Regions from separate parts of the Micromonospora sp. WMMD967 genome, predicted to be linked through region 2. Evidence: riboswitches for the same ligand, from Rfam matches in the RefSeq annotation. Region 2 holds a riboswitch; each other region holds the start of a gene.
What was found. Region 2 has a riboswitch for S-adenosylmethionine ahead of O7631_RS15015 (ABC transporter substrate-binding protein). Riboswitches for the same ligand answer to the same signal wherever they lie in the genome.
Positions count from the first base shown of each region.

Region 1 (7,243 bases), 2.6 Mb from region 2:
CGTCCAGCAGCGCCGCGAGCGAGCCACGCGGCACCGCCACGTCGTCGATCACCAGACCGCCGTTGCCGCCCGGGTACGCGTCGGCGGCGAACTTCTCCATCGCCGGGTGCGCCAGCCGGCGAGCCTGTAGGAGCGCCGCCGCCTCCACCGCGTCGGTGGCCGCGTAGACCTCGTCGGCGCCGGCCGCCTCACAGACAGCGGCCAGGCCGGCCAGGTCGTCGGCGGCCCGGGGGCCGGTGTCCGCCGCGGCCAGCAGCAGCGCCTGCGCGTCGGTGCGCAACCCCATCGGCTGGTACGCCTCGATCGCCCGCAGGTGGGTCTGGTCGAGCAGTTCCAACAGGCTCGGGGTGAGGCCACGAGCCGCGATCTCGGCCACCGCGGCGCCGGCCGCCGCGGTGGACGGGAAGACCGCCACCAGGGTCAGCGAGTCGGCCGGTGCGGGTCGCAGCGCCACGGTCACCTCGGTGATCACGCCGAGGGTGCCCTCCGAGCCGACGAAGAGCCGGGTCAGGTCGTAACCGGCCACCCCCTTGGCCGTACGCCGACCGGTGCGCAGCACCTCACCGGAGGCGAGCACCACCTCCAGGCCGAGGACGTACTCGGTGGTCACGCCGTACTTCACGCAGCACATGCCACCGGCGTTGGTGGCCACGTTGCCGCCGATCGTCGACGACTCCCAGGAACCGGGGTCCGGCGGGTACCAGAGCCCCTGCTTGGCGACCGCCCCGGCGAGCGCCGCGTTGACCACTCCGGGTTGGACCACAGCGATGCGGCTCACCCTGTCGATCTCCCGGATCTCGTCCATCGCGACGGTGCTGATGACCACCGCGCCGTCCACCGCGTTGGCCGCGCCGGCCAGCCCGGTCCGCGCGCCCTGCGGCACCACCGGTACGCCGTGCCGCGCCGCCGCCCGCACCACGGCGACCACCTGTTCGGTGCTGCGCGGGCGGGTCACCACGAGCGGCCTGCCGGCGGCGCACAGGTCGGCCTCGTCCCGTTGGTGCATCCGCAGCAGGTCCGGGTCGGTGAGCACGGCGTCGTCGCCGAGCGCGTCGCGCAGGTCGGCGAGGAGATCGGTGGGGGCCATGCAGCCGAGGCTAGGTCGCCGGCAGCCGATCATCAACATGATCGACTGCGCGGGATAGCTTGGGCACCATGCTCTACCTGGACCGGCCTGCCTGGCCGTGGCGCGGTCGGCTCTGGTCGCACCTGATCAGCGACGTCTCGTACGCCGAGCTGCACGCCTTCGCCGAGACGCTCGGTGCGCCCCGGCGCGGCTTCGACCGGGACCACTACGACATTCCGGCCGACCGGTTCGCGGCGGCGGTGTGGCTCGGCGCCCAGGTGGTGCCGAGCCGGGAACTGGTCCGGCTACTCCGCACGGCCGGGCTGCGTCGCCCGAAGCACCTGGTCAGCCCGCGTCCTTCGACTCCTCGCTGAGCGCGGCCAGCTCGCGGCGCATGTTGTCCCGGGCGGGCTCCTCCCACCGGCTGGCCAGCGGCGGCAGCCGGAACAGCGCGGGCAGCGCCAGCAGACCGGTCAACACCGCCGCCCGCCCGGCCCGGAAGGCCGGCTCCGGCACGTGGGCGTACTCCCGCCGGATCGCCGCCGCGTACCGCTCGTACGTGGCCGCCGGCGCGGCCAGCACGGCGAGGTCCGCGTCGCAGAGCAGCGCGCCGTCCCGGTCACCCGGTGCCACAGTGTGCCCGGCCGTGAGCAGCACCAGCCGGTGCACCTCGGCGACGGAGGACGCCGGCACCCCGAGCCCGGTGAGCACCTCGTCGGCAAGCGCGGCGCTGTCGTGCTCGTTGGCGTACCCGGAGGCTCGCGGGTCGTAGACGGCGTCGTGGAACCAGGCCGCCAACCGCACCAGGTCGACCTGGGCGGCGAGGTCGGCGTGCTCGTCCACCACGTCGAGCACAGCCGTCAGGTGGACCGGAGTGTGGTAGTGCCGGTGCGGCTCCCGCCACCGACCGAGCAACCGCTCCCCCGCACCGCCCGACGACGCGTCCGGGCTCGCGCCGGCACCCCGGACCGCTGTCCGCCACCGATCAAGCAGATCAACCACCGCCCGAGTCTGCCGTATCCGCCCGTGACGCGTGTGAAGGGAGGATTCAGCGCGCCCACCACGGGTAGTCGCGCCCATGGCCGTGGCCCGGGACAAGCGACAGCCGATGGTGCGACGTACCGCGTTGCGTGAAGGACTGGTGGACATCGACGGCGCCCGGATCGCCGAGGCTACCGAGCAACTGCGCCATCGGAGCCGAGCCACCCTGCACGACCGTCTGCACCGGGTGAGGATGGCCGGCGGGCTGGCCGTCCAGGCCGGGCTGGCTGCCGGAATCGCGTACCTGATCGCGCACGTGGTCCTCGGTAACCCACAGCCGGTGTTCGCGCCGATCTCCGCGGTCGGCACCCTCGCCGCGTCGGTGGGCCAGCGGTTCCGCCGAACCGTCGAGTTGATCGTCGGGGTGGGGGTCGGGGTGGCCGTCGGCGACCTCTTGATCTACTTCCTCGGCACCGGGGCCTGGCAACTCGGCCTGGTGGTCACTGTCGCGATCCTGCTCACCATCTTCGCCGGGGCGAGCGTCGCCATCGTGATCCAGGCGGCGGCCACGGCGGTGCTGATCGTGACACTGAGCCCGTCGACCCAGGACCTGGAGATCCCCCGTTTCGTCGACGCGTTCCTCGGTGGCGGTGTCGCCCTGGTGGTCACGGCGGTGCTGCTGCCGCTGAACCCACTGCGGGTGATCAACCGAGCCGCCCGGCCGGCGCTCGACCTGCTCGCCACCCAGCTCGACGTCACGGCGGACGGTCTACGCAGTCGGGATCGGGCCACCATCCAGCGCGCACTGGAGAGGCTGCGCGACAACAAGGAGGAGTTGGCCACGTTGGGCGAGGCGATCGAGGGCGCGAAGGAGACCGCCACCCTCTCCCCGGCCCGCTGGCACCGCCGCGACGAACTGACCCACTACGCGGAGGCGGCCGACCCGATCGACCGAGCGATGCGCAACAGCGGCACCCTGATCCGTCGATCGGTGACCCTCATCGAGGACGAGGAGCCGGTGCCCGAATCGATGCCGGACGCGGTCGGTCACCTCGCCGAGTCGGTCCGGCTGCTCAAGCACGAGTTCGCTGCCGGGGAGGAGCCGGAGAAGGCCCGGGAGCGGTCCCTGCGGGCGGTCAGCGAGGCCGGCCGGGCGTACGGTGACGGCGTCGGCTTCTCCGGCAGCGTGGTGGTCGCCCAGATCCGCACCACAGCGAGCGACCTGTTGGTGGCCTCCGGGATCGAGCAGGAGGAGGCGAACCGGTGGATCCGCACCGCCTTCGGGGAGCAGGAGCGGCCGGTCGCCGAGCCGGCCAAACCCGACGAGACACCGAAACCGCCCACCGCCCCACCCGTCGGCTGAGCCCTCACCCCAGGTCGGCGAGTGCGGCGAGCAGCTGGTCCACCTGCGCCTCCGTGGTGCCCAGGCCGATGCTGGCCCGCAGCGCCGTGGACGGCAGGTCCCGGCGGCCGGTACGCCCCGCCGCCTCGCTGAGCAGACGTCGCGCCAGCGGGTGGGCGCAGAACAACCCGTCGCGTACGCCGATGTGGTGTTCGGCGGCCAACCGTGCGGCCACGTCGCTGGAGTCCCAGCCGACGACCACGAACGAGACGATCCCGACGCGGGGCGCGTCGCGGCCGAACGTGCGCAGCTCCACGACGTGCGGCAGAGCGGCGATGCCGGTCCGCAGTCGGGTCAGCAGCGCCTGCTCGTGGGCGGCCAGCGCGGCCCGGTCTGCGCCGTCGAGCGCCGTACACACAGCCGCCAGCGCCACCGCGCCGAGCAGGTTCGGGGTGCCGCCCTCGTGCCGTGCCGGCCCGGTCGTCCAGTTCACGTCGTGGGTGGCCGGTCCGACGTGGCTGGTGGCACCGCCGCCGGCCAGGTACGGCGGTGCGGCGTCCAGCCAGTCCGCCCGGCCGATCAGCACACCCGCACCGAACGGCGCGTACAGCTTGTGGCCGGACACCGCCAGGTAGTCGACGTCCAGCGCGAGCAGGTCGACCGGGGCGTGCGGGGCGAGCTGCGCGGCGTCCAGCACGATCCGGGCACCATGCCGGTGGGCCACCCGGGCCAGCTCGGTGACCGGCCACAGCTCACCGGTCACGTTGCTCGCACCGGTCACCGCGACCAGCACCGGCAGCGCCGGGTTGCTGCCCCGGCGTAGTTCGGTGAGGGCGGCGGCGAGGTCGCGTACCGCAGCGTCCGGGTCGGTGGGCACAGGCAGCCGCACCGAGCCGCGCGGCCACGGCAGCAGGTTGGCGTGGTGCTCACCGGCGAAGGTGACCACCGTCGTGCCCGCCGGCACGGCCCGTGCCAGCAGGTTGAGCGCGTCGGTGGTGTTGCGGGTGAAGATCACGTGATCGTCGGCTCGGGCGCCGAAGAAGTCACCGACCGTCTGCCGGGCCTGCTCGTACGCGAGGGTGCAGCGTCGGGACAACGCTCCCGCCCCACGGTGGACGCTCGCGTACCAGGGCAGCAGCTCGGCCACCGCGTCGGCGGCGGCCCGCGCGCACGGCGCGCTGGCGGCGTAGTCCAGGTTGATCTCGCCCGGTACGCCGAGGACGTCGAGCGGCCCCGACAAGGTCGGCTCGGGCGCGGTGTCGAAGCAGGTGGGCAGCGGGGGGAGAAGGGTGACGGGCACGCCGGAACCTCCGGGGTCAGGGACCCCGGGTGCACTGTCGGGACGGGGTCCGCGCTTGCCCAGCACACCGATCGGGCTGGGCCCGGTCATCACCCGGGGCACCCCACCGCGAACTCGACGAGGGTTGCCGGCCAGCAAGCCGGGGCTTCGCGCTGGCACTCGTGACCTGCCGGCAGCATAGCGGCTGCCGATGCGACCGGACCAGCCGGCGGCGGATGGCTACGCTGACCGCATGGCCGACACCCCGCCCGGTTCACCCCTGCCGTCGCCGCCCGCATCCACGGCCCCGTCCGCCGTCGAGGCGCCCCCGATGCCGCGGCGCCGACTGGGCTGGCGGCGGTTCCTGGCGCTGGCCGTGGTGGTGCTGCTCATCGCCGCCTGCGCGGTGTTCATCGTCTTCCAGCTCGGCCAGTCGCTCGGCGTGCAGGCCCTGCTCATCGGGGTGGCCGCCGCCATCCTGCCGGTGCCGGTGCTGGTCGCCTGCTTCCTCTGGCTGGACCGGTACGAACCCGAGCCGCTGAAATACCTGATCTTCTGCTTCGCCTGGGGCGCGTTCGTCTCCACCGCCGCCTCACTGACGGTGAACGACTTCGCCGCCGGCCGCTTCGCCGACTGGGGTCTGCCGGCCGCGCTGACCGGAGTGCTGGTGGCGCCGTTCATCGAGGAGTCGACGAAGGCGCTCGGCCCGATTTTGCTGCTGGTGTTCCGCCGCCGCGAGTGGTCCGGGATCACCGACGGCCTGGTCTACTGCGGGCTGTCGGCGGTCGGCTTCGCCATGGTGGAGAACATCCTCTACCTGGGCGGGTTGGGCTACGCGTCCGGTGTCGACAGGTATGGCCCCGCCACCGGCATCCAGCAGGTCATCGCGATCTTCATCCTGCGGATCCTGCTGTTCGGGTTCGCCCATCCGCTCTTCACCTCGATGACGGGTTTCGGCCTGGGCATCGCCGCGCGGACGGCGGACCGGCGGGTCCGGGTGCTCGCCCCGATCGCCGGCCTGCTGCTGGCGATGATGTTGCACGGCACGTGGAACCTGCTGCCCACGCTCACCCAGGCCACGGGCGAGGCCGTGATCATGCTGTACGGCTTCCTGGGCCTGATGGTGCCTGTCTTCTTCGGCACCGTGGGGCTGGCGGTGTGGCTGCGCGCCTGGGAGGGGCGGCTCACCGAGCGCGTCCTGCCGGACTACGTACGCGCCGGCTGGCTGAGCCCGCCCGAGGTGGCCGCGCTGAGCAGTCTGGGGCGACGGCACGCGGCCCGCAGTTGGGCGCGCCGGGTGGCCGGTGACGCCGGGGTCCGGGCGATGCGCGGTTACCAGTCCGCCGCCACCCGGCTGGCCCTGCTGCGCGACGGCACCCTGCGGGGCCTGGACCGGAAGGCCGCCGACCAGGAACGGACCGCACGGGAGGAGCGGGAGCTGCTGGACGCGATCAGCGCGTACCGGTCGGTCTTCGTCGGTCGGGATCCGCAGGCCCCGGCCGGGCTCTGGGACGGCAGCCGCTACCACCTGCGCTTCCCGGACGGCCAGCAACGCCCGGTGAACGCGCCGGACGAGCCGGTGGTGCCGATTCCGGTGGTGTTGGCCCCCGCACCGCCCCCGGTCGGGTACGCCCCACCCGGCTGGCCCGGCCTGCGCCCGCCCGCGCCCTGGCCCCCGGGTCACCACTGACGGCTGGTGCCCGTGGCTCAGGTGATCAGACCGGGGCCTCAGCCAGCCCGCCGGCTCACGTCATCAGCGAGGTGAGGAAGTCGCCGAAGCCCTGGAACATCGCGATCAACGCGGCCCCGATCGCCCGGAACATCTGCGCGGCGCCGTCCGGCCGGAAGGCCACGAAGTAGATCAGGAACGCGACGAAGCCCCAGGTCAACAGCTTCTTCACGAATACCGGCATCGTCCCTCCCCAGGGCCACGGTCGCCGGATGGCTTCCCGTCGTGCGGCCGGGCAAACGGTGCGCGGCAGGGGGAGGGTGGGTCAGAGGTAGAGGCCGGTGGAATCGTTCTCGATCCGCTCGGCGGCCACGGCGTGCACGTCGCGTTCGCGCAGCAACACGTACCCGCGGCCGTGCAGCTCGACCTCGGAACGGTCGTCCGGGTCGAAGAGCACCCGGTCGCCGGAGACGATGGCCCGCACGTTCGGGCCCACGCCCACGGCGGTGGCCCAGGCGAGGCGTTTGCCGACCGCGGCGGTCGCCGGGATGACGATGCCGGCGGTGGAGCGGCGTTCGCCCTCGCTGCCCTCCATCCGCACCAGCACCCGGTCGTGCAGCAGACGGATCGGCAGGCCGGCGTCGAGATCGTTGTCGGCGGTCACGCCGGAGACGCTACCGTGTGGCCGACGGCGGGCCGCCGGTGGTTACGCCGGTGGTGGCGGGGGCACTGTGTGGCGGAACTGCCCTACGGTGTCGGCAACGGACGTATGCTGTCCGACCTGTCGCCGTGGGTGGACCGGTCTCTTCTGCCAGGAGGTGCGCTTGAGCCGCTTCGAGCGGGTACGCGGGCGGCTTCGCCGCGCCTACCAGTCGCGACAGGAGTCGGCCCGTCCCGACGAGGGCA
Region 1 covers NZ_JARUBK010000001.1:565,614-572,856, reverse strand. The annotation lists gene O7631_RS02760 (FAD-linked oxidase C-terminal domain-containing protein) at 1-1,087, opposite strand, end outside; gene O7631_RS02755 (DUF4031 domain-containing protein) at 1,156-1,440, shown strand; gene O7631_RS02750 (metal-dependent phosphohydrolase) at 1,412-2,068, opposite strand; gene O7631_RS02745 (FUSC family protein) at 2,175-3,410, shown strand; gene O7631_RS02740 (aminotransferase class V-fold PLP-dependent enzyme) at 3,415-4,665, opposite strand; SAM riboswitch class IV at 4,736-4,856, opposite strand; gene O7631_RS02735 (PrsW family intramembrane metalloprotease) at 4,880-6,358, shown strand; gene O7631_RS02730 (hypothetical protein) at 6,414-6,581, opposite strand; gene O7631_RS02725 (co-chaperone GroES) at 6,663-7,001, opposite strand; gene O7631_RS02720 (AI-2E family transporter) at 7,162-7,243, shown strand, end outside.
Region 1: it holds a riboswitch for S-adenosylmethionine, as region 2 does, so the genes downstream of both, O7631_RS02740 (aminotransferase class V-fold PLP-dependent enzyme) here and O7631_RS15015 (ABC transporter substrate-binding protein) in region 2, are expected to answer to the same signal.

Region 2 (7,243 bases):
GCCAGGTCGTGCAGGCGGAACTCCCGCGCCAGCGAGGTGATCTGCTCGATGTCGGGCCGGTACAACCCGATCCAGGCCATCGCGCCGTCCTGCTCCTGCAGGCAGCGGTACGTCTCGGCGAGGCCGGACGGGGAAGCGAACCGGTGCCCATGGAGGTAGACGGCGCTGTCCACCACCCCACCGGTGGGCGGGGTGGGCGACTCCGTGGGCGGTGGCACGCCGACTCTGGTCTCGTACTCGTCGAGTTGGCGACCGAAGCCCCCACCCGGGCGGAAGCGACGGCCACCGACCATGCCCTGTCCCCTCCCCGGTGACGCCCGGTCCGGCACGACTCCCGCCACCCCGGGGGCCGCTGCTTCCCCCCTGTCCCGCGCCCGAAACCCGGTGTGACGCGGGGTGGGTTCCCCGCACCGGCGGACGGGCACCCCACCGCGGACGGATACTCACGGTTACCAGGGGCGGGACTGACGGGGGACGCGCCGGTGGAGGTCGACAAGCGCGCGGGCCGGCTGCGGGAGTGGCTGCTGCGTGCCGGCGCCGAGGAGCCCGTGCAGCACCAGGGGCCGCACGGACGCCCGCCGGAGCACCGGCACCACCCCTGGTGGAAGGTGATGTGCCTGACCGGTGTCGACTACTTCTCGACGCTGGGCTACCAGCCGGGCATCGCGGCGCTCGCCGCCGGGGCGCTCTCCCCGGTGGCGACCCTGGTGCTGGTGCTGGTGACCCTGCTGGGCGCGCTGCCGGTCTACCGACGGGTGGCGGCGGAGAGCCCGCACGGCGAGGGCTCCATCGCGATGCTGGTACGCCTGCTGAGCTACTGGCCGGGCAAGTTGCTGGTGCTGGTGCTGCTCGGATTCGCGGCCACCGACTTCATCATCACCATCACTCTCTCGGCCGCCGACGCCACCGCGCACATCGACGAGAACCCGTTCTGGCCGAGCGCGCTCAAGGGATACGAGGTGCCGCTCACGCTGCTGCTGGTGGCGCTGCTGGGCGCGGTGTTCCTCAAGGGATTCACCGAGGCCATCGGGATAGCCGTCGTCCTGGTCGCGCTCTACCTGACGCTGAACGCTGTGGTGATGGCCGACGCGCTGTGGCGGGTGGTGACGCACCCCCACGCGGTCGAGGACTGGACCACCGCGCTGACCACCGGTCACGGCGATCCGTGGATGGTGGTCGCCCTGTCGCTGTTGGTCTTTCCGAAGTTGGCGCTGGGTCTGTCCGGCTTCGAGACCGGCGTGGCCGTGATGCCGAGCGTGCGCGGCGACCCGCAGGACTCCGAGGCGCGACCGCTGGGCCGCATCAGGGGCGCTCGCCGGCTGCTCACCACCGCCGCCGTGATCATGAGCGTCTTCCTGATCACCAGCAGCGTGACGACCACGATCCTGATCCCGCCGGAGGCTTTCCAGCCCGGCGGGCCGGCGAACGGCCGGGCGTTGGCCTACCTGGCCCACGCGCATCTCGGGGAGGTGTTCGGCACCGTCTACGACCTGTCCACCATCGGGATCCTCTGGTTCGCGGGGGCGTCGGCGATGGCCGGGCTGCTCAACCTCGTACCCCGCTATCTGCCCCGCTACGGCATGGCTCCGACCTGGGCGCGGGCGGTCCGGCCACTGGTGCTGGTCTTCACGGCGGTGGCGTTCCTGATCACGGTCGTCTTCAAGGCCAGCGTCGACGCGCAGGGCGGCGCGTACGCCACCGGGGTCCTGGTGTTGATCACCTCGGCGGCGACGGCGGTGACCCTCGCGGCGGTGCGGCACCGGCAGCGCGGCCGCACGACAGCGTTCGGCACCATCGCGGTGATCTTCGTCTACACCACGCTGGCGAACGTGGTGGAACGCCCGGACGGCGTGAAGATCGCGGCCTGCTTCATCGGCGGGATCATCGTGGTCTCGCTGCTCTCCCGGTTGTCCCGCGCCTTCGAGCTGCGGGTCGACCACGTCGAGCTGGACCCGGTCGCGACCAAGATGATCGACGAACGCGCCGGTCGGCGGATCCGCCTCATCGCCCACGAGCCCGACGGCCGGGATGAGGTGGAGTACCGCGCCAAGCTGGCGCAGACCATGGCGGACAACGACTTCCCCGACGACAGCGACGTGCTCTTCGTCGAGGTCCACGTCTCCGATCCGTCGGACTTCGAGACCGAGCTCGTGGTGACCGGCAGTCTGGTCGACGGTCGCTTCCCGGTGCTCAGTCTGACCAGCTCAGGGGTGCCCAACGCGCTCGCCGCCCTGCTGCTGGAGATCCGCGACCGGACCCGTCGACGCCCGCACATCTACTTCGAGTGGACCGAGGGCGGCCCGGGTCGCAACGTCCTGCGCTACCTGGCGTTCGGGCAGGGTGAGATCGCCTCGGTCACCCGGGAGATTCTGCGTCGACACGAGCCTGATCCGCGCCGACGGCCACACGTGCACGCCGGCTGACGGGACCGCGGGCACCCATCTCCCTGGTGAGCGTGGTCATAACGACTGGACGATCCACCCGTGCCTGCTGCTAGCCTCGGCGCAGGTCATGAGCGCCAGCGCGAAGCCCCGGCTCGCTGGCCGGCAACCCTCCTCCGCGGTGGGGTGCCCCGGGTGAAGACCAGGCACCGACAGGACGTCGGTGCAAGCGTGGCCTGGCACCCAGGTCAGCACAGACCCGGGAGAACCATGCGCATCCTCAGCACCACTCCACCGACCGACACCGCGGACGTCCGCGCCGGTTGGCCCTCGCCGGCACTGACCCGGCGGCGGCACGTGGACATGATGCGAATGTGCAGCGCCGCGTGTCGTCGCGGCACCACGCACTAGCGCAGCCCTCCTCCCGAACCTCCCTCACCGGTACGCCCATCGGGCGCACCGCCGGCGACGCACATCCGTGCGTGCCGGGACGCGACCTTTTCGGAGACACCCGTGCGACTTCTTCCTGCCCTGACCCGTGCCACCGCCCTGGGCGCTGCCGCCGTCCTGGCCGCCACCGCGCTCACCGCCTGCGGCGGCGACAGCTCGTCCGACACCAGCGCCAACCCGTACGGCCTGGCGCAGCCGGGCGTTCTGCGGGCCGGCACCCTGACCGACGCCCCGCCGAACGTGTACCTCGAGGACGGCAAGTTCACCGGCTTCGACAACGACCTGCTGACCGCCGTGGCCGGCAAGCTCGGTCTCCGGGTCGAGTTCGTCGGCACCGACTTCTCCGCATTGCTCTCCCAGGTCAACAACCACAAGTTCGACGTCGGCAGTTCCTCGATCACCATCACGGAGGCGCGGAAGAAGACAGTCGACTTCGGCAACGGCTACGACTTCGGCTACTTCGGCCTGGACGTCCCGGCCGGCTCCCCGATCACCGACTTCGACCAGCTCGCCGGCAAGCGGGTCGTGGTGGTGCAGGGCACCGTGCAGGACGACTACGCCACCGGCAAGCAGCTCGACCCGGTGCGGGTGCCGGACTACAACGGCGCGATCAACCAGCTCAAGGCCGGCACCGCCGACGCGTGGATCGCCCCGGCGGAGATCGGCGAGAAGTCGGCCGCCGACAGCAACGGCAAGATCACCGTGGCGGCCAAGCAGCTCAGCCCGGCACCGACCGCGTACGCCGTCGCGAAGGGCGGCGACAAGCTGCGCGAGGCGCTGAACAAGGCCCTCGACGAGGTCATCGCGGACGGCACCTGGAACCGGTTGCAGTCCCAGTACTACCCCGGCCGACCGATCCCGGCGGACTTCAAGCCGGGCAGCGGAGCGGTCACGGTGGCGCCGTCGGCGTCCGCGTCGACCACGTCCTGAACCGACGACGAGCGAGCAGGACGGTAGGAGAGACGACCGATGGATCCGTTGAGCACCCTGTGGGAGACGTTCTTCGACCTCGACGCGATGCGCGAGGCGCTGCCCGAGATGCTGACCGTCGGGTTGCCGAACACGCTGATCCTGGCGGTCTCCGCCGCCCTGCTCGGCTCGGTGCTGGGCCTGCTGCTGGCCGTCGCCGGGATCTCCCGCAGCCGGTGGTTGCGCTGGCCGGCGCGGGTCTACACCGACGTGTTCCGAGGGCTGCCGGCCGCGGCGACGATCCTGTTGATCGGCGTCGGGCTGGCACCGCTGGGCATGCAGGTCTGGGGACCGGACCCCTACCCCCTGGGGATCCTGGCGCTGTCGCTGATCGCCGCCGCGTACATCGGGGAGATCTTCCGCTCCGGCATCCAGTCGGTCGAGGCCGCCCAGTTGGAGGGCGCCCGCGCGCTCGGCTTCTCCTGGAGCGACGCGATGCGGCTGGTGATCATTCCGCAGGGCATCCGGCGGGTCCTGCCGGCCTGGGTCAACCAGCTCATCGCACTGATCAAGGACTCCAGCCTGGTCTACTTCCTCGGCCTGGTGGCCAGCCAGCGGGAGCTGTTCCGGATCGGGCAGGACTACGCGGCCACCACCGGCAACGAGTCCGCGCTGCTCCTGGCCGGGCTCTTCTACCTGGCGCTGACAGTTCCGCTGACACACGTCGTCAACTGGATCGACCGGCGGTTGCGCCACGGACGGCCAGCCGTCGCGTCGACCGACGAGGACGACGACCTCCCGTTGCCCGCCACCGTCCAGGGAGACCGGCGATGACCACCGACACCACCACCACTACCTCGGTCAGCCTCGACGTACGGGACGTGCACCTCGCCTTCGGGCCGAACCGGGTACTGCGTGGCGTCGACCTGACCGTGCCGCGCGGGGGGACGGCCTGCGTGATCGGCCCGTCCGGGTCCGGCAAGTCCACCCTCCTGCGCACCATCAACAGGTTGATCGAGCCGGACCGCGGCGACGTCCTGTTGGACGGGCGCAGCGTGCTGGGGGACGACCCGGACAGCCTGCGGCAGCGGGTCGGCATGGTCTTCCAGCAGTTCAACCTGTTCCCGCACATGAGCGTGCTGCGCAACGTCACCCTCGCGCTGCGCCGGCTCCGCGGGCTCGGCGAGGACGAGGCGGAGGCCGTGGCCCGGGCCCAACTGGACCTGGTGGGGTTGGCCGGCAAGGCCGACGCGCGCCCGGCTCAGCTCTCCGGCGGTCAGCAGCAGCGGGTCGCGATCGCCCGGGCGTTGGCGCTGCGGCCCGAGGTGATGCTCTTCGACGAGGCCACCTCGGCGCTCGACCCGGAGCTGGTCAAGGGCGTGCTCGGGGTCATGGCCGACCTGTCCGCCGCCGGCATGACCATGGTGGTGGTCACCCACGAGATGGGCTTCGCCCGACAGGTCGCCGACACCGTCGCCTTCATGGACCGGGGCGTGGTGCTGGAGGCCGGCCCGCCCGAGGCGGTCTTCGAACGGGCCGAGCATCCTCGGCTCCGCCGGTTCCTGTCCCAGGTGCTCTGAGTCGCGACGGCTCCCAGGTGCTCTGAGTCGCGGCGGCAGGTCGGCGGTCACTCGTTGGGTCCGCGCCCCAGCAGCCGGATCTCCTCGTTGTCCAGGGCGGCCTGGAGCTCCTGGAGCACCAGGTCGTCGATCTCCCGGTTGTCGCGCAGGCGGGTGACCTCCCGACGCTTGTGGGCGAGGACGCGCAGGCGCAGCCGACGTTCGAGGCGGCGCTCCTCGGCGGTGCTACCCCCGCTCTCGTCGTTGAGGTCCTCCAGGTGCCTCTGGTACTCGGCTCGCAGCCGATGGACCGACTCCTCCTGCGCGCCGACCTCGGCCGCCACCTGGGGCAGAGCGGCGAGGCCCGCCTCGGTGGCCCGCCGCCGGGCATGCCGGGCCTCGTCGACGCGTTCGGGGTCGCCGACCAGCCCCGCCCAGCGCACGACCAGCGGCAGGGTGGTGCCCTGGAGCAGCATGATCAGCACGATCACCAGGGCGGTGACGAAGATGATCAGGTCGCGCTCGATCACCGGTTGGCCGGCGACGGTCACCGTCGGTACGGCCAGGGCGGCGGCCAGCGACACCGCGCCCCGGAACCCCGACCAGCCGGCGACGGTCCCCACCCGCCAGGCCGAGGGCCCCTGGCTCGGGTCCATGATCCGGCGACGTCGCAGCCTGGCGATCTGCGAGGTGAGGTAGACGAACACCAGCCGGGTGCCGATGACGACGAGCGTCACCACGAGCACGATCACCAGAGCGCGCTGGGGCGAGGTGCTGGTGATGCCCCGCACCGCGCGGGGTATCTGCGTGCCGAGAAGGACGAACAGCCCACCGTTGATGAGGAACGTGGACAGGTCCCAGAACGCGTACGCCAGCACCCGGGACCGGGCGCGGATCACCCGAGGACCGGCGTAGGAGAGCACCAGACCGGCGACCACCACCGCCAGCACACCGCTGGCGTGCACGGCGTCGGCCAGCAGGAACGCGGCGAACGGCGTGAGCACGCTCAACGCGCCCTCCCGAAGCGGGTCGTCGAGCCGTTTGCGGACCAGCACCACGGCCACCCCCACCAGCACACCGGCCAGTACGCCGCCGAGGCTGGCGCCGACGAACTCCTCACCGATGCCCAGCGCGCCCGGGTCCGCGCTGTGCACGAGCAGACCCACGGCCACCGCGAAGATCACCAGGGCGGTGCCGTCGTTGATCAGACTCTCGGCGTGCAGGGTGGTGAGCAGCTTTCGGGGCAGCCGTTTCGCGAGCCCGGTGACCGCAGCGGCGTCGGTCGGGGCGAGGACGGCGCCGAGCACCCAGGCGGCGGCGGGGTTCACCCCCAACGCCTGCGCGGTGAACGACACGGTGACCATGGTGAGGACCACCAGCACCACGGCGAGCGACCCGATCACCGGAAGGTTGGCCCGGATCTCGCGCAGGCTGATGGTGAGGCTCTCCCGGTACAGGATCGCCGGCAGGAAGATCAGCAGCACCAGGTCGGGTTCCAGGCTCACCTCGGACAGCGGGGGCGTCAGGCCGAGCAGCACCCCGAACGCGATGAGCAGGACCGGCGGGGCCACCCGGTACCGTCCGCCGAGCGTGGTGCCGATCAGGACGGTGACGCCCAGCACCACGATCATGACGAGCGCCTGCACGGCGTACCCCCTCGATCGTCGCCGGCGGCGGACGCGCCGGTCCTCCCATCTGACCGCACCCGCCAACGCGTTCCGAGGAGAATCGGCAAGTCGCCGTGGACGGCGACCGCGATCAGCGTGCGGGGCTGGCCGTCCGGGCCCGGGCGCTGACCGCGCGGGCGACCTGGCGATGCGCGGCCGCTTCCTCCGCGCGGCCGAGTGCCTCGGCCAGGGCGGCAAGGTGCCCGGCCACCGGGCCGACGGTGAGCACGCCGCTGCCGGCGGCCAGTTCCTCCGCCGCCGGCAGCAGTTCGGCGTG
Region 2 covers NZ_JARUBK010000001.1:3,206,313-3,213,555, reverse strand. The annotation lists gene corA (magnesium/cobalt transporter CorA) at 1-293, opposite strand, end outside; gene O7631_RS15020 (amino acid transporter) at 483-2,423, shown strand; SAM riboswitch class IV at 2,508-2,619, shown strand; gene O7631_RS15015 (ABC transporter substrate-binding protein) at 2,895-3,761, shown strand; gene O7631_RS15010 (amino acid ABC transporter permease) at 3,801-4,574, shown strand; gene O7631_RS15005 (amino acid ABC transporter ATP-binding protein) at 4,571-5,320, shown strand; gene O7631_RS15000 (Na+/H+ antiporter) at 5,368-6,945, opposite strand; gene O7631_RS14995 (AfsR/SARP family transcriptional regulator) at 7,058-7,243, opposite strand, start outside.

Region 3 (7,243 bases), 2.6 Mb from region 2:
GGCCAGGTCGCTGGCGAGCTTCTCACCGGGGGCCTCGGCCGCCAGCATGACCAGGTTCGGGTCGAAGCCGGCCTCGGCGAGCACCTCCCGGGCGTACTTCACAGTGATGGCGAGCGGCAGCACCGCGCGCGGGTGCGGCTTGACGATCACCGGGTTGCCGGTGACCAGCGAGGCGAACAGCCCCGGGTACGAGTTCCAGGTCGGGAAGGTGTTGCAGCCGATCACCAGCGCCACCCCACGCGGCACCACGTGGAACGTCTTGGTCATCCGCAGCGGGTCGCCCTTGCCCGCGGACTTCTCCCAACCGGCGGTGCCCGGGTGCCGGGTCATCTCGGCGTACGCGTACGCCAGCGCCTCCAGGGCACGATCCAGCGCGTGCGCGCCGCCGGCCTGGAAGGCCATCACGAACGCCTGCCCGCTGGTGAACTGCACCGCGTTGGCCAGCTCGAAGATGTGCTTGTGCAGCCGGTCGAGGATCTCCAGGCAGACACCCACCCGGGCCTGCGGGCCGGCATCGCGCCACGCGGGCAGCGCGGCGGAGGCGGCGCTCACCAGCTCGCCGGGGCCGGCGTGCGGGTACCGAACCGCCAACTCCACCCCGAACGGACTCGTCTCGGTGGCGACCCGCCCGCCGGTGCCGGGCTGGTCGAGCGGAAAATCACCACCGAGGTACGCCTCGAAGGCGGCCTTGCCGTCGGCGGCGGCGGTCTCGCCGTACACCCGGGGGCTGGGAGATTCGGGATAGGCGGACCAGTAGCCCCGCTCCGTGATCGCGGTCAGCGCACGGTTGAGGGTGTCGGCGTGCCTCTCGTACAGGGGATGCGGGGTCTCCGTCATGCCCGCCATCATGCATGACACACCTCCGCGAGCAGTAGCGCCGATACCCGTCAGAGGGTGAGCTGCCAGTCGGTCCAGGCGTCCACCGGGCGGAAGCCGAGCTGCTCGTTGATCGCCACCATGTAGCTGTTGCTCGCCGCGTTCCAGGTGTCGATCACGCGGACCGCCGGTTCGTGGGTGAGCAGATGGTGCAGGTTCTCGGCCTTGGCGATGAGGCCGAGCCGGTGCCCACGGTGGGCCGGGTCGACGATGGTGATCTGCTGGAACGCGTGCCAGTCGGCGGAGGCACCGACGTCCAGCAGGGTCCAGGCGACCAGCCGACCGGACGCCTCGTGTCGCATCCCGAGGTGGTAGCGCCGCCGCCCCCTGGCGTCCAGGGCGCGCTCGTTGCCACGGATGCGGTCGGCGTCCACCTGCTCCGGCTCCCACTGCACGTCGCCCATGGGAGCGTCCATGAGCAGCCGGCCGTCCAGGTAGGCGATGTCCGCTACGTACTCCTGCGGGGTGGCTCCCTGCCAGCAGACCGAGTGGTAGCCCTCGGCTCGGGGTCGGGCCTCGGCCAGCGCCGCGCGCAACGCGACCCGGTCGATCCCGCCGACGTCGAGCCGGCGACGCACCTCCGCCAACGCAGACGTGGCGCCGGCGGCGGCGGCGAAGGCGTCACCAGCCGCCGACCGCGCCGGCCCGCCGGGCAGCGCGGAGACGGCCATCGCGACGACCCTCTTGCGCCCGTGCTCGCGGAGCAGACGCACCGCGTGCTCGTGCAGAGCCCGGCCGACGCCCCGCCGCCGCAGGTCGGGGTGCACCACCAGCTCGGCCGTGGAGTTGTCGGTGTTGTCCAACTGGGGCAGGTCGAGCTGGAGGTATCCGGCTGGCACACCGTCGAGTCGGGCCAGCGCCCAGAGCGACCGGGTGCCGGGCATCGGCGTGTGGAGCAGCGCGTCGAAGCGTCGCCGGCAGAAGGGCGGGAAGTCGGGCAGGTCGACGTCGTTGGCCGCCGCCCCGATCCGGTACGCCTCGTCGACCGCACCCCGGTCGGCACCGTCGAACGACGTGAGGGTGATGCTCATGCCGCTGAGCGTGCACCCCGGAAAAGCGATCGGGCCAGCGAATTACTCGCTGGCCCGATCGAACGTGGTCGGAAGGGACACTCGCACAACGCCTCCGGCGTTGGGTCGTAAGAACTTCAAAAGTCTTCGGCGAAATGCCCTCCCGCACGGAGCATCTTGCGCCGTCCGGTTCCTGCCGTCAAGTCCGTAGCGGCGGGTTTTCCATACTCACAGCGAAAACCCAGTTACCCGGCGGATCGCCCTGGCTCCGTCTGGACGATGCGGGATCAGCCGAGGAGACCGGCGTCGCGGGCCGCCCGCAGCGAGGGCTTGATGTGGTGGGTCGGCCCGACCTGACCGGCCACCGCGTCAATGGTCTTCAGGCCCTCGCCGGTGTTGAACACCACGGTCTCCGCGGTCGGGTCGAGCCGACCGGACTCGACCAGCTTGCGCAGCACCGCCACCGTCACACCGCCGGCGGTCTCCGCGAAGACACCCGTCGTGCGGGCCAGATCACGGATGCCCGCGCGGATCTCGTCGTCGTCGACGTACTCCATCCAACCGCCGGTGCGGCGGACCGCCTCCAGGGCGTAGACACCGGCGGCCGGGTCGCCGATGTTGAGCGACTTGGCGATGCCGGTGGGCTTGACCGGGGTGATCGAGTCGGCGTCGCCGTGCAGGGCGACGGCGATCGGGTTGCAACCGGCCGACTGGGCGCCGAAGACCTTCCACCCGCCTGCCGGCGCCTCGACCAGGCCGATCTCCACCAACTCGGTGAACGCCTTGTCAATCTTGGTGAGCAGTTCGCCGCTGGCCATGGGGATGACCACCTGCGCGGGGATCCTCCACCCGAGCTGCTCGGCAACCTCGTAGCCGAGAGTCTTGGAGCCCTCCGCGTAGTACGGCCGGACGTTGACGTTGACGAACGCGGTGTCCTCGAACTCGTCGGTCTCCACCAGTTCGCCGCAGAGCCGGTTGACGTCGTCGTACGAGCCGTCGATCGCGACCAGCTCGCCGCCGTAGACGGCGGTGGTGATCACCTTGCCCTGTTCCAGGTCGCTGGGGATGAAGACGACGGAGGGCACTCCGGCGCGGGCGCCGTGCGCGGCCACCGAGTTGGCCAGGTTGCCGGTCGACGCGCAGGCGAACCGGGTGAAGCCGAGTGCCCTCGCTGCGGTGAGAGCCACCGAGACGACCCGGTCCTTGAAGGAGTGGGTGGGGTTGGCGCTGTCGTCCTTGACCCAGAGCGGCGCGGTGATGCCCAGTTCGGCGGCGAGGTGCGGGGCCGCCACCAGCGGGGTCAGCCCCGGGTCGAGGGTGACCCGGGTGCTCGGGTCCTGACCGGCGGGGAGCAGTGCGGCGTACCGCCAGATGTTCTTCGGCCCGGCCTCGATCTGCTCCCGGGTGACCGTCGCCAGCGCGGCGGTGTCGTAGTCGACCTCCAGCGGGCCGAAACACTCGTAACAGGCGTGCTGGGCCACGAGCGGGTAGCGCGCCGAACAGGCACGGCAGACCAGGGCGCGGGCGGGACTGGCGGAGGTGTCGATGCCGGAGGCGACGAGCGTCGACGTCATGTCGAGATTCCTCTCATCTTTCCCCGCATCGCACGGTGCGGCGGGGACGGAATTGGCACCTGCCCCGCCTGTCGCTCAGCGGTGAGCGCGCGGGGTGGTTGCCGGGGCGTCGTCGGGCCGTATCCCTCAGCCCCTCTGGATGAGGTATGCAGTTGTGCCGTCGAGTCTAGGACAACGCTGTCGGCAGTAGCTACCGCTGATCCCAGGTAGTGGGTCAGCGGGCGCTGACCGCCACGCGGTCGGTAACCGCGATCGGGTCCGTGACCGCGCTCGCGCCGGGCAGCGACAAGGTCCGGTTCCGGGGGCGGTTGGCCAGGTTCGCGGCGACCAGCGCGGCGATGGTGACGGCGGCACCGACCAGTTCGACCGGCTCCGGGCGGTAGCCGCGGGCGATCTGCACCGCGAACGTGGTCACCGGGACCAGGTTCATGAACAGCGCGGCGTTGGCGGCGCCGAGCCGCTGCACTCCGGTGTTCCAGGCCAGTACCGCGATGACAGCTCCCACGATCACGGCGTACGCCAACTGTGGGGTGACCGCCACGAGGTCGGCGGCGGCCGGCGCGTGCTGCCAGCCGACGGCGTCCGCGCCGATGCTCGCGGCCAGCATGGCAGCGGTGCCGGCGAGCGCGGTCAGCGTGGTGAAGCGCAGTGGAGACCACCCGCCGAAGCGGCTGGCGCCGTGCGTGTAGATGCCCCAACCGAGCACCGCGCCGATCATCATCAGACCGCCGACACCGAACTGACCGAGCCCGGCCAGGCTGCCGCGGGTGATCACCAGGCCGACGCCGAGGAGCGCCACCAGGGAGAGGCCCAGCAGGAGCGGCTTCGGGCGTACGCCGTCCCGGGCCCACCGGACCAGTTGGGTGATCACCGGGGTGGTGGCCACGAAGAGCGACACCTGCTGCGGGGCGGCGTGTTCGAGCGCCAGGTTGGTGAGCACGTTGAAGCCGGCGAAGCCGACCACTCCGAGCACCACCACCTCGGCTGTCCGGGCACCTGGCCGCAGCGCGTCGGAACCCTCGCGGAGCAGCAGGATGGCGACCAGGACGAGGGCGGCGAGGAGGTAACGGGCGGTGGTCAGGTTGAGCGGGTCGACCCGGTGCAACGCGCTGGCCAGAACCGGGAACATCACCCCCCAGCCGAGGACGGCGATCAGCGGGTAAGCGGCGGCGCGGGATCGCATCGGCAGCTCCAATGTTCGAGTATCGTCGAACTAACGACACCGACCCTAGGAGCTTGTTCGAGGATTGTCGAACAACGGTTACACTGGTCACATGGAGCCGCACGAACCCGAACTGTCCGCCGTACCGGTCACCGCCGTGCTGGCCGCACTCGCCGACGACGTACGGCTACAGATCGTCCGTGCGCTCGCCGAGGGCGGCGAGGCCGCCTGCGGAAGCTTCGACTTCGGCATCTCCAAGGCGACCCGCAGCCACCACCTGAAGGTGCTGCGCGAGGCGGGCCTGACCCGCACCCGCGCTGCCGGCACCAGCCGCCTGGTGCGGCTCCGCCGCGACGAGGTGGACAAGCTCTACCCCGGTCTCCTGGACGCGGTCCTCACCTCCCGCCCGCCGGCCTGACCGGCGCGCGTCGCCGGAACCACCTCGTCGGGGCTCCGGCGACGCGCGGAACGGGTGCGGTCAGACGGACACCGGACTGGGTTCGGCCACCGAGGACGGCGGAGCGTCGGCGCGGCGTCGGAAGAGCAGTGAGTCGAGCGCCCACGGGCCGGAGCCGAGCGCGGCGACCAGCAGGAACGACCAGCAGAAGAGGGCCGACAGCTCGCCACCGTTCTGTAGGGGCAGCAGGTGGTCCGGCTGGTGCACGACGAAGTAGGCGTACGCCATCGAGCCGGACGCGAGGATTGCGGCGGGTCGGGTGAACAGCCCGACCAGCACCAGTGCGCCGCACACCAGCTGGATCAGTGCGGCCCACCAGCCGGGCCAGGTGCCGACCGGTATCGCCTGGCCGGTCATGGGGTTGCCGCCGAACAACCCGAAGACCGAAGTCAGACCATGCAGCGCGAACAGCAGACCGATCACGATGCGGAACAGGGACAGGGTCGGCCCGCCGAGCCGAGTGACGTTCATGGGTACCTCCATCGAAGGAAACAGATCTCTTCAATGTGAGGCATGAAAGTATCGAAGCTTATAAATTCCTTGCTAGTGGGAAAGTCCCCGGCCGGAATGTACCGCCGTCGAGCGTGTCGCGTCGAGCGCTCCTGGCAGCGCGCGGAGGTCGCCAAGCCAGTGACCTGCAGCAATGCAGGAACGGCACCGGCGAGCATCACGTGGGCACGCTCCCACAGTGTGGATGGCACCTGTCGAGCTGCCCCACATCTGGGGCGGAAGGGCCGCGAGTCAAGATCGTGTTCGATCCTGAATGGCAACGCTGTTGTGTTAGGGCAGAGGTCGGCATTGCACCTCGGGCCGTCAACCCCGACACACGCTGGCCGTGCCGGGCTGGCGGCATGCCCGACTTGGGTTCCATGAAGTCGGGGCCTGTCGCCGCGCGTTTAGCCCCGACTTCATGAAACCCGAGTCGATCAGACGGATGCTTCCTTGCCAGATCCACAGGCAAGCATGACAACAACGGCAAACCGGGATCGCGGATGGTTGACCAGCCCTCGCCCACCGGTAGTGCGCCTCTTGCCCCGACACAAGAAGGCGCTCCCCCATACGTCGACAACCGGAACTGCAAGATTGCACCGGCTGGGGAGTGCGGGGCTGGCGTGAGGGCACCCCCGGGATCGGCTGCCGTGGCGACCCTGGCTCGATCATGAAGTGGTGGTGCCCGGGTTGAGGTTGTACCGGCGCTTTGTCACCCACCACAAGTCCATGATCGACCGGGTGGGTGGGTTGACGAGCAGCGACCCCACCTAACGCGACGACGTTGCCCTTGATGTAGTGCTTCAAACGGGCCGAATCCTTGTTGGCCGTACGACTCGCCAGCCCTCGATCAGGATCGTGATGGCCTGCCGGACCGTCGACTGGCTACGCACGTCGTAGAGATCCGCCAACTCCTTGGCCGAGGGCAGCTTGTGACCTGGCGGCCACTCGCCGTCGGCATGCGCTTCCTGATGTCGGCGATGATCCGCCGGTAGTACGGCTCGAACTTCGCGGCGAGGGCATGCGAGGTACTCCCAACCAGCCAGTAGATCTACCGCTGGCCGTCGGGTCGATCTCGTACAAAGACGCCGCGACCCTGGTGCCCCTCGACCAGGCCCTCGGCACGCAGCGTCAGCATGGCCGAGCGGATGACCTGGGTAGAGACCCCGTAATGGGCGCACAGTTCAGAGATGGACGGCAGCTTGTCGCCAGGCTTCAGGTCGCCCGACTTGATCCGATCGCGAATCTCGGTGGCGATGCGCTCGTAGAACGGCGTGACTGACATGGTGGTGCTCCCTCGTCGGCACCACCATCTGACGACTCTTCGCTTATGACATCAAGTTCTTGGTATTTCAAGGGTTGCACTACTGATACTAGGCATCATATGTTGACGCCGAGGCGGCCCTCGTCGGCAAAACAAGGGGCGACTCACCCCCGGGTACGCCCGGTTCGCCGGGGCGGCACCTGTGCGCCGCCCCGGCGTCTTCACAGCTTTTGAGCAGGAGGTTTGACGTGACCGCTTCAGAGACCGAGACGGAAGTGCCGGAGGCGAGCGCAATCTGGTCCGTGGAGCGGGTGACGGCCGAGTTGCGCGAGACGTACCTCGCCGTCGCCGCCGCCGCCGTGTTGCTGGAACGGACCGGCGTTGGCTGCGCCCACCCGGCGATCCGGCTGG
Region 3 covers NZ_JARUBK010000001.1:585,191-592,433, forward strand. The annotation lists gene paaN (phenylacetic acid degradation protein PaaN) at 1-837, opposite strand, end outside; gene O7631_RS02815 (GNAT family N-acetyltransferase) at 888-1,907, opposite strand; gene thrC (threonine synthase) at 2,174-3,460, opposite strand; SAM riboswitch class I at 3,471-3,606, opposite strand; gene O7631_RS02825 (DMT family transporter) at 3,675-4,643, opposite strand; gene O7631_RS02830 (metalloregulator ArsR/SmtB family transcription factor) at 4,735-5,040, shown strand; gene O7631_RS02835 (DoxX family protein) at 5,101-5,550, opposite strand; gene O7631_RS02840 (winged helix-turn-helix domain-containing protein) at 6,620-6,853, opposite strand; gene O7631_RS02845 (hypothetical protein) at 7,081-7,243, shown strand, end outside.
Region 3: it holds a riboswitch for S-adenosylmethionine, as region 2 does, so the genes downstream of both, thrC (threonine synthase) here and O7631_RS15015 (ABC transporter substrate-binding protein) in region 2, are expected to answer to the same signal.